4 regions of the Streptomyces sp. NPDC089919 genome follow, and region 2 is predicted to be linked to each of the others. Evidence: riboswitches for the same ligand, from Rfam matches in the RefSeq annotation. Region 2 holds a riboswitch; each other region holds the start of a gene.
What was found. A riboswitch is a leader RNA that binds a small molecule or an ion and turns the genes downstream of it on or off. The one in region 2 is predicted to bind cobalamin.
Positions count from the first base shown of each region.

Region 1 (2,188 bases), on a different contig from region 2:
TCGCGTTCTCGTTCGTCCTCGGCCGGGCCGGCGGGTTCAGCCCGCGGGCGACCGCGGCGCTCACCGCCGGCGGTGCCTTCACCCTGGTCTACTTCGTGCCGTTCCTGAAGTACCCGGCCACCCCGCCGGCGGTCGGCAACCCCGACACCATCGGGCAGCGCACCACGCTGTTCTTCCTGATGATCCTGCTCAGCGTGCTGCTCGGGGTCGGCGCGATCATCCTCGGGCGCCGGCTGGCACCGCGTCTGGGCAACTGGAACGCCACGCTGACCGCCCTCGCCGGCTTCGTCGTCGCCACCGGGCTCGCGTTCCTGGTGCTCCCGGACAACACCGACGCCGTCAAGCCGGAGTTCCCCGCGGCCGTGCTGTGGGACTTCCGGGTGGCCTCGGTCTCGGTCCAGGTCGTCATGTGGGCCGTCTTCGGAGTCGTCTTCGGCGTCCTCGCCCAGCGGCTCCTGGCCCACCGCACCGACCCGGCCGGCACCCAGGCCCCGGCCGCCCAGCCGGTGTCGTCGCTGGTCTGACCCGCACAGCGGTCCCTGCCGGCCCCGCCGCCCCTCCTCGGAGGGGTGGCGGGGCCGCGGTCGTCTCCGGGCCGTCGGGGCGGTCGGGGCCAACGCCCCTGGAAGGGAGTACTGTTCGGGACCACCCCGGACACCTCGTACCGGTGTCCGCATGCCGGACGGGATTCGCCGCCACGCGATCAGGGACCCTAGGCTGGCCGGGCAGCTGGTTCACCCCGTCCGCCAGGCGGGGTGTCGTAAGAGGGAACCCGGTGGGAATCCGGGACTGCCCCGCAGCGGTGAGCGGGAACGACCGCCGTCATACGCACTGGGACCGGAGAAACGGTCCTGGGAAGCGACGGCCAGTAGGTGCCCGCCGGGAGACCGGCAGGCGTGCCCGCGAGTCCGAAGACCTGCCCGTTGCCCGCACCCGGACGGTTCCGTGTGCGGATATCCCGGTGACCTCGTGGGCGGGTCGGCGTACACAGCGAGCGGCACCCCGGGCATCCGTCCCGCGGCGTGGGCCGCCCGTTCCGTCGTTCCCTTCGCGTCCGCGTCCCGTCGCCGGGATGTTCCTGGAGACATCTCGCGAAGGAGAGTTCCGTGACAGCGAAGCCCGCAGCCGCGGCAGCACGAGCCACCGTGTACGGCTACCCCCGACAGGGGCACAACCGCGAACTGAAGAAGGCCGTCGAGGGCTACTGGAAGGGCCGCGTCAGTGCCGACGCCCTCCGGGAGACCGCCGCCGACCTGCGCCGTTCGAACTGGCGGCAGCTCACCGAGGCCGGCATCCACGAAGTGCCCACCGGTGATTTCTCGTACTACGACCACGTCCTGGACACCAGTGTCATGGTCGGCGCTGTCCCCGCCCGGCACCGCGAGGCGGTCGCCGCCGACGCCCTGGACGGCTACTTCGCCATGGCGCGCGGTACGCAGGACGTGGCGCCCCTGGAGATGACCAAGTGGTTCGACACCAACTACCACTACCTGGTCCCCGAACTGGGCCCCGACACCGTCTTCACCGCCGACGCGGCCAAGCAGGTCGCCGAGCTCACCGAAGCCCTCGCGCTCGGCCACGCCGCCCGCCCGGTGCTGGTCGGCCCGATCACCTACCTGCTGCTGGCCAAGCCGGCCCCGGGCGTGGCCGCGGACTTCGAGCCCCTGACGCTGCTGGACCGGCTGCTGCCCGTCTACGCGCAGGTCCTGGCCGCCCTGCGCGCCGCCGGCGCCGAGTGGGTGCAGCTGGACGAGCCGGCGCTGGTGCAGGACCGTACGCCCGCCGAACTGAACGCCGCGGCCCGCGCCTACCGCGACCTCGGCGCCCTCACCGACCGCTCCAAGCTGCTGGTCGCCTCGTACTTCGGCCGGCTCGGGGAAGCCCTCCAGGTCCTCGCGGCCTCTCCCGTGGAGGGCCTGGCCCTGGACTTCACCGAGGGCGGCGCGGGCAACCTCGCGGACCTCGCGGCCGTGGGCGGCCTGCCCGGCAAGCGGCTCGTGGCGGGCGTGGTCAACGGCCGCAACATCTGGATCAACGACTACCAGAAGTCCCTCGCCACCCTGGGCACCCTCCTGGGCCTGGCGGACCGGGTGGACGTCGCCGCCTCCTGCTCCCTGCTGCACGTCCCGCTGGACGCCTCGGCCGAGCGCGACCTCGACACCCAGGTCCGGCGCTGGCTCGCCTTCGC
Region 1 is NZ_JBFBGK010000024.1:2,465-4,652, forward strand. Features, by position in the region: gene AB0O40_RS13035 (CbtA family protein) at 1-524, shown strand, start outside; cobalamin riboswitch at 714-939, shown strand; gene metE (5-methyltetrahydropteroyltriglutamate--homocysteine S-methyltransferase) at 1,107-2,188, shown strand, end outside.
Region 1: it holds a riboswitch for cobalamin, as region 2 does, so the genes downstream of both, metE (5-methyltetrahydropteroyltriglutamate--homocysteine S-methyltransferase) here and AB0O40_RS14095 (DUF4430 domain-containing protein) in region 2, are expected to answer to the same signal.

Region 2 (2,188 bases):
ACCACCGGCGCCTTCAACTCGATGTACGGCGTCAACACCAGCTCCAACGGCTGGGGCGTCGCGGGCCTCAACGCCTGCGGCATCAACGCCCAGACCGGCGACTTCGTCACCCTGGCCGGCAGGACCCCGGTCGACTTCCTCATCGCCAACCAGTACAACCCTGCCGGCGGTTTCAAGTACAAGCCCAGCGACACCGCCCCGAGCGCCTACGCCTCGATCGACGCGCTGCGCGCGGTGGTCGGCGGCGGCTTCACCTCCGCCCCGCCCGTCCCGGTCACCCCGGGCGCGCCGCAGTGGGTGGCCCAGTCGGCCTTCACCTCGGGTACCGCGACCAAGCTGGCGCTCACTGTGGACGACGGCGCCGGCAACCTGAAGGCCTGCGCCGTCTCCATCACGCCGACCGGTACCACCACCACCCTCGGCGACGTCCTGACCGCGGCGATCGGCTCGGCCGCCCCGTCCGGCTGCGTCACCAGCGTCACGCCGTCGTCCGGGACCGGCACCGTCACCGCCGTCAACGGCAAGGCGAACAGCGGCTCGAACAGCTGGAAGGTGAGCGTGGACGGGTCCGCCTTCGCGGGCGCCACCCGCGGCAAGGTCATCAACGTCGGTGACACCATCGCGCTGCGCTGGGGAGCCTGACGGACGGCGGGCGGGGCGGGTCAGCACCGGCCCCGCCCGCACCCTCCCGACGGATCAGAAGGACGTCCAGACGAACGACACCTGGTCGCCCGCGTTCAGCTTGAACTGGCAGCCGCCGACCGGGGTGGGCGTGCCGTTGACGGATATGTTCCAGTAGGCCGAACCGCCGCCGCTGACACCCTTGATGGTGTCCACGGAGAAGTCGTCGAAGGACGCGTACCAGGTGCCGTCCCAGCCGAAGTAGTGGTTCTTGGCCGCGTCGTCCAGGGCCGCGGTCGGGGTCGGCACCTTGGTCGGGTTGGCGCCACCGTTGGTGCCGTCGCACTTGTGGGTACCACCGGTGGCGGTGCTCACGTCGTGGCCCTTGGTCTTGACCTTGCCCTTGAACAGCAGGCCGTCGGGGCCCTGCACGGTGAGGGTGACCTTGACGGCGGCGTTGGTGTTCACCGGCTTGGCGTGGGCGACGGCGGGCGCGGCGGTGAGGCCGGTGAGGGCGAGTCCCAGGGCGGCCGTGGTGACGGCGGCGCGACGGGCGGGGCTCAGGAGCATGGGGTGGCCTTTCTGACCGGTGCGGTCGGCCGATGCGGCCCCGCGACCGGCGCGGCCCACCCCCGTGAGCGTGCTGACGTGGTGTTCCGGCGGTACCGGGCTTCGCTCTGCAGACCGTGACAGTGGAAGCGGATGCTGCCGCGCGGCGGGCATCCCGACTCGCGGCGCAGGTCAGCGCGCCGCACACGGTTGCAGGTCAGCGCCGGATTCCCACCGGCTTCCCCCGATCGCACAGCCATGAAGTTGTCCCCGGCCGGAGCCGGGCAGGGGAATCGTACGGGCCGACGCCGCCGCGGCCAAGTACCCGGCGGATGAACGGCGATGAGCGACCCGAAGCACCCGGCGACCACCGCACTCACCCCAGCCGCCGCGCCTCCGCCCCCGTCACGGGCTCCCCCACCCGTACCCCGTGCAGGACGTGCGCCAGTACCTCAGCGCCGCGGACCACGCGGGGGCCCGGCCGGTTTCGGCGCGGTGTGCGCACCCGGCTCGGCCGGCAGGGGCTCGCGCGGTGCGGCGCCGCTCGGCCCGCTCCCACCTCGGGTGGCGCTCTGGACTTACTAGGACGTCCAACTATATGTTCCTGGCACAAGGTCCGCGGTGCAGGGAAGCCGGTGTGAGTCCGGCACGGTCCCGCCACTGTGACCGGGGAGCGTGCTGCCCTCCACACGCCACTGGCGAGGTCTGCCGGGAAGGCGGGCGGCACGCGGGGATCCGGGAGTCAGGATACCGGCCGCGGGTTGTTCCGTGTTGTCCACGAGGATGGAGCAGACACGCATGGCACCGGTTTGTACCCACGACCCTGGTGATCCGGCGGAGCGTACCCACACCACTTCCGTGCGCTCGTAGTTCCCACGGCTTCCGCAACGGCGCACCCCCATCGGAGTGTCCGCCGCCGGTCCGTCGTGCCATCCCCGGATCCGACCTGACGAGAGCAGGCTCCCATGGTCCGTGAACTCACCCATTTCATCGGCGGAAAGCACACCACCGGCACGTC
Region 2 is NZ_JBFBGK010000026.1:71,031-73,218, forward strand. Features, by position in the region: gene AB0O40_RS14090 (hypothetical protein) at 1-642, shown strand, start outside; gene AB0O40_RS14095 (DUF4430 domain-containing protein) at 697-1,191, opposite strand; cobalamin riboswitch at 1,318-1,446, opposite strand; cobalamin riboswitch at 1,759-1,944, shown strand; gene AB0O40_RS14100 (CoA-acylating methylmalonate-semialdehyde dehydrogenase) at 2,136-2,188, shown strand, end outside.

Region 3 (2,188 bases), on a different contig from region 2:
GGCCGGGCTGATCGCCACGGCCGAGGAGAAGGCCGAGCTCGCGGCCGCCGGACTCGACTCGGGCGGCGGCCGCGTCAAGGAGGGCGTGACCTCGTGACGGCGGCCGGCCTGCTGGCCCGGATCCGGTTCTACGTCCGCGAGTTCACCGGCGAGGCGGCCTACGACCGGCACCTCGCGCACCTGCGCGCGCACGACCCCGGGGCGGCGGTGCCGACCCGCCGGGAGTTCGAGCGGGCCCGTACGGACGCCCGCGAGGCGGATCCGCGCGAGGGCTTCCGCTGCTGCTGAGCGCGGCGCCGCGGGGCCGGAGGGCCGTCGGGGGATCCCCGGCGGCCCTCCGCCGTACCGGTGCGGCACACTCGGAGCATGGACATCGTGATCAGGGAAGCCCTGCCCGCCGAATACGCCGAGCTGGGCGAGGTCACCGCCCGCGCCTACGTCCTGGACGGCCTGCTCGAAGGGCATGACGACGACCCCTACGCGGCCGTCCTGCGCGATGTGGCGGGCCGGGCGGCCCAGGGCACCGTCCTGGTCGCCGTCGACCGCGAGGGGCGGCTCCTGGGCGGTCTGGCGTACGCCCCGCCCGGCAGCCCACTGGCCGACATCGCCCGCGCGGGCGAGGCGGAGTTCCGGATGCTCGCGGTGGCCCGGGAGGGCCGCGGGCGGGGTGCCGGCGAGGCGCTGGTCCGGGCCTGCCTCGAACGCGCCCGGGCGACCCCCGGGGTGACCCGGATGGTGATGTCCACCCAGCCCGCCATGCGCGGCGCGCAGCGCATCTACGAACGCCTGGGCTTCACCCGCTCCCCCGAACGCGACTGGTCCCCGCGCCCGGGCCTGAGCCTCCTGACGTACGGGCTGGACCTGTAGGGCCCCGGCAGTCCACCGATCGTTTCCGGCCGTCCCCGCGGCCGCCCGCCGGCCGTCGTACGACGCGCCCGGCCGGGCCGCGGGGAGGGCCCTGCGGCATGCCCCGGTACGGGCCCGGTACCGGGCGCCCCGCCTCCGCAGGACGGTAGCGGAGAGACACGGCCCCGGGACTCCCCGTCGCGGGCGACACAACATCTAGGGGGTCACACGATCAGGCGCCCCCACATGTATGCTCGTCCTCGCTGTCGCCGCAGGGGAATCCGGTGAGAATCCGGAACTGTCCCGCAACGGTATGAAGTGCACGCATTCGTGCATCGGGAGTCCGAGGACCTGCCGACGGTGTGCCCGGGTCGACCGAACCGGGTGCCGAGACGTCCGGGCCTCGCGGTTGGGCCGGTGGACGCCGTGCGGAGTACGCGTTTCTGCCACGCCCGCACGCGCCCCCGCACGCCCGCCCGCCGTGGTGACCGGAGCCGAGCGAGGGAGAGCCCCCCACCGTGACCATCGCGCCTGCCGCACCGCGCGCCGTGTCCGAGCCGTCCGAGACTCCTGCCGAGCCCGGGGGCCCCGGCGCCGCTCTGCTGCGCACCCTCACGGAACTCACCGCGGACCTCCCGGACACCGACCCGGGCCGGGTCGCCGCCGCCGCCCTGCGCGGCCGCAGCGCCACCGCCGACGAGGCGGAGCTGCGCGGCCTGGCCACCGAGGCCGCCGCCGGGCTCATCTCCGAGGACCCCGCCTACTCCCGGCTCGCCGCCCGGCTGCTCACCCTCGCCATCGCCGACGAGGCCACCGGCCAGGGCGCGACCTCCTTCGCCGCCTCCGTCGAGGTGGGCCACCGCGAGGGCCTGATCGCCGACCGGACCGCCGACTTCGTCAAGCTGCACGCCGCCCGGCTGGACGCCCTGGTCGAGGCCTCCGTCGCGGCCGGCGCCGACGACCGCTTCGGTTTCTTCGGCCTGCGCACCCTGCACAGCCGCTACCTGCTGCGCCACCCGATCACCCGCCAGGTGGTCGAGACCCCCCAGCACTTCATGCTCCGGGTCGCCTGCGGCCTCGCCGAGGACGACAGCGTCCGCGCGCTGGAGGAAGTGACCTCGCTCTACGCCCTGATGAGCCGGCTGGACTACCTCCCGTCCTCGCCGACGCTCTTCAACTCCGGCACCCGGCACCCGCAGATGTCCTCCTGCTACCTGCTGGACTCCCCGCTGGACGAGCTGGACTCGATCTACGACCGCTACCACCAGGTGGCCCGGCTCTCGAAGCACGCCGGCGGCATCGGCCTGGCGTACTCCCGCATCCGCGCCCGCGGTTCGCTGAT
Region 3 is NZ_JBFBGK010000092.1:24,297-26,484, reverse strand. Features, by position in the region: gene AB0O40_RS29025 (carbon starvation CstA family protein) at 1-97, shown strand, start outside; gene AB0O40_RS29020 (YbdD/YjiX family protein) at 94-288, shown strand; gene AB0O40_RS29015 (GNAT family N-acetyltransferase) at 367-867, shown strand; cobalamin riboswitch at 1,080-1,220, shown strand; gene AB0O40_RS29010 (ribonucleoside-diphosphate reductase subunit alpha) at 1,365-2,188, shown strand, end outside.
Region 3: it holds a riboswitch for cobalamin, as region 2 does, so the genes downstream of both, AB0O40_RS29010 (ribonucleoside-diphosphate reductase subunit alpha) here and AB0O40_RS14095 (DUF4430 domain-containing protein) in region 2, are expected to answer to the same signal.

Region 4 (2,188 bases), on a different contig from region 2:
GCTGCCGTCCTTCGCCGCGGGGTGGTTGTAGAAGTAGAAGTCGCCGTCGTCGCGGACCTTGCCGTTGTCGTCGAGCAGGATCACCGAGACGTCGGCGTCGCCGTCCCCCGCGGCGCTGCTCCAGCTGAGGCTGACGACCACCGCGCCGGGCTGCTCGGTGAGCGCCGAGAGCGAGGCGTTGGCCCCCTTGGGCATTTCGTGCATGTGGAATCCCCCCGGACCCGCGGCCGCCCGGGGTCGCCTCCCCGGCTGCCGTGTCCAGTCGTTCGGTTCGTGCTGTGACGTGACACACGTTTGTGGCCAGTGAGTGAACCGTAACTGTCCGCATCGGTGGGGCGGGAGGGTGCTTTTCGGCCAGCGCCGGGCGGGTCAGGGGCGGTAGCGGAGGGGGGCGGCGGGGGTTCCGGCGCCCCGGCCCTGCCTGCGGTCCCGGGCCGGCCCCGGCCTAGACTCCGGCCGTGGACAACACCTTCCGCTGCACCCAGTGCGGCACCGTCGGCCTGGAGCCCGGCTTCGTCGAGGACGCCGGCCAGGGCTCCCGCGGCTTCGCCCGCTGGATCGCCGGCGCCCTCGAACGGGGCCCCTTCGGCGGCGCCCGCCGGGCCGGCCGGCCCACCTGGCAGATCGACGCCTTCCGCTGCCCGGCCTGCGCCCATCTGGAACTCTTCGCCGGCACCCGGGCCTGATCCGGCCCGGAGGGGTTACGCGTCCAGCAGGCCCGGCACGGGCCGGGGGCGGCCATCGGCGTCGACGGCCACGAAGGTCAGCCGGGCGGTGGCCACCTCGGTCGGGGGAGTGGTGGCGTTCCAGCGTTCGGCGGTGACGCGGACGGCCACCGCCATCGACGTCCGGCCGGCGCTCTCGAGCACGGCGTGGACCGTGAGCAGGTCCCCCGCGCGCGCCGGGGCGATGAACGTCATCCGGTCGACGGAGACCGTCACGGCCGGGCCGTCGGCGTGCCGGCCCGCCGACGCCGCCGCCGCGTCGTCGATGAGCTTCATGACGACGCCGCCGTGGATGGTGCCGTAGAGGTTGGTGTCGTGCTCGCTCATGATGTGGGCGAGGGTCACGCGGGATTGCGCCGGCGCCTTGTGGGCCCGGGTGCCTGCGGTGGTGTCCGTGGTCACGGAACTCTCCTTCGCGAGTCGTGGTCCGACCCGGCGGCCGGCCGTGGATGCGAGGGAGCGGCGGACCCGTCGGGCCCGCTGCCGCCGGTCCGCCCACGAGACCGCCGAGTCTCCGTACGCGTACCTCGCGCACGGGCAGCGGGCAGGTCTTCGGACTCGCGGGCGCGTCCGCGTACGCGCCGGGCGTACGCGGGCATCTACTGGCCGTCGCTTCCCAGGACCGGTGGTCCCAGTGCGTGTGACGGCGGTCGTTCCCGCTCACCGCTGCGGGGCAGTCCCGGATTCCCACCGGGTTCCCTCTTACGACGCCCCGCTGCGCGCTCCCGCGCCGTTCGGGCCACGGGAAGGCAGGGGGCGAACCAGCTGCCCCCTCACCCTAGGCCAGGGTCCGGGGCCGTCGGGCCGGGGGGCGCCGCGGGGCCCCCGGGCAGGGCCCGGGCCGCGTCCCAGATCGCGAGGAAGGTGATCCGCAGGCAGGCCGCCAGGGCGGGGTGCTCGATGTAGAGGGCGGTGGTGGTGCCGGTGTCCGCCACCGGGTCGGGCATGTCGCACAGCACCTGGGACGCGTCGGCGACCACGAGCTTGAGGGGGAGCGCGGGGGCGAACCGGGACTCCTCGCCGGCCTCGGCGAACCGCCGTACGTTCTCCAGGACTTCGGCGTCGTCCAGGGCGTCGCGGGTGTAGACCGCCCGGGCCGTGCCGCCGTCCCGGCGCAGTCTGCGGACGGCGGCGATGCCCTCGTTGTTGGCCGTCGGGGCGACGAACGGCGGCTTGCAGAGGCTCAGGAGTTCCCGGCCGGCCTGTTCCTGGAGGCCCGCGAAGCGTTCCGCGATCGCGCGGGGGTCGCGCAGCACCTCGATGTAGTCGAGCGGGTCCGAGAGCGCCCGGCCGTCGGCCCAGACCGGGGACAGGGCCCGGGCCAGGGCGGTGGAGGCCTGGTCCAGCCGTTCCAGGGACTCGCGTTGACGGGTCATCAGCCGGGCCAGCGCCAGCTCCGGCGCCACCGCGCTGAAGGCGGTGACCCGGCCCGGGCGCGGTACCGCGAGCTGCCGCCGGACCAG
Region 4 is NZ_JBFBGK010000006.1:62,565-64,752, forward strand. Features, by position in the region: gene AB0O40_RS04575 (TerD family protein) at 1-204, opposite strand, end outside; gene AB0O40_RS04580 (hypothetical protein) at 459-686, shown strand; gene AB0O40_RS04585 (acyl-CoA thioesterase) at 702-1,127, opposite strand; cobalamin riboswitch at 1,272-1,430, opposite strand; gene AB0O40_RS04590 (helix-turn-helix domain-containing protein) at 1,499-2,188, opposite strand, start outside.
Region 4: it holds a riboswitch for cobalamin, as region 2 does, so the genes downstream of both, AB0O40_RS04585 (acyl-CoA thioesterase) here and AB0O40_RS14095 (DUF4430 domain-containing protein) in region 2, are expected to answer to the same signal.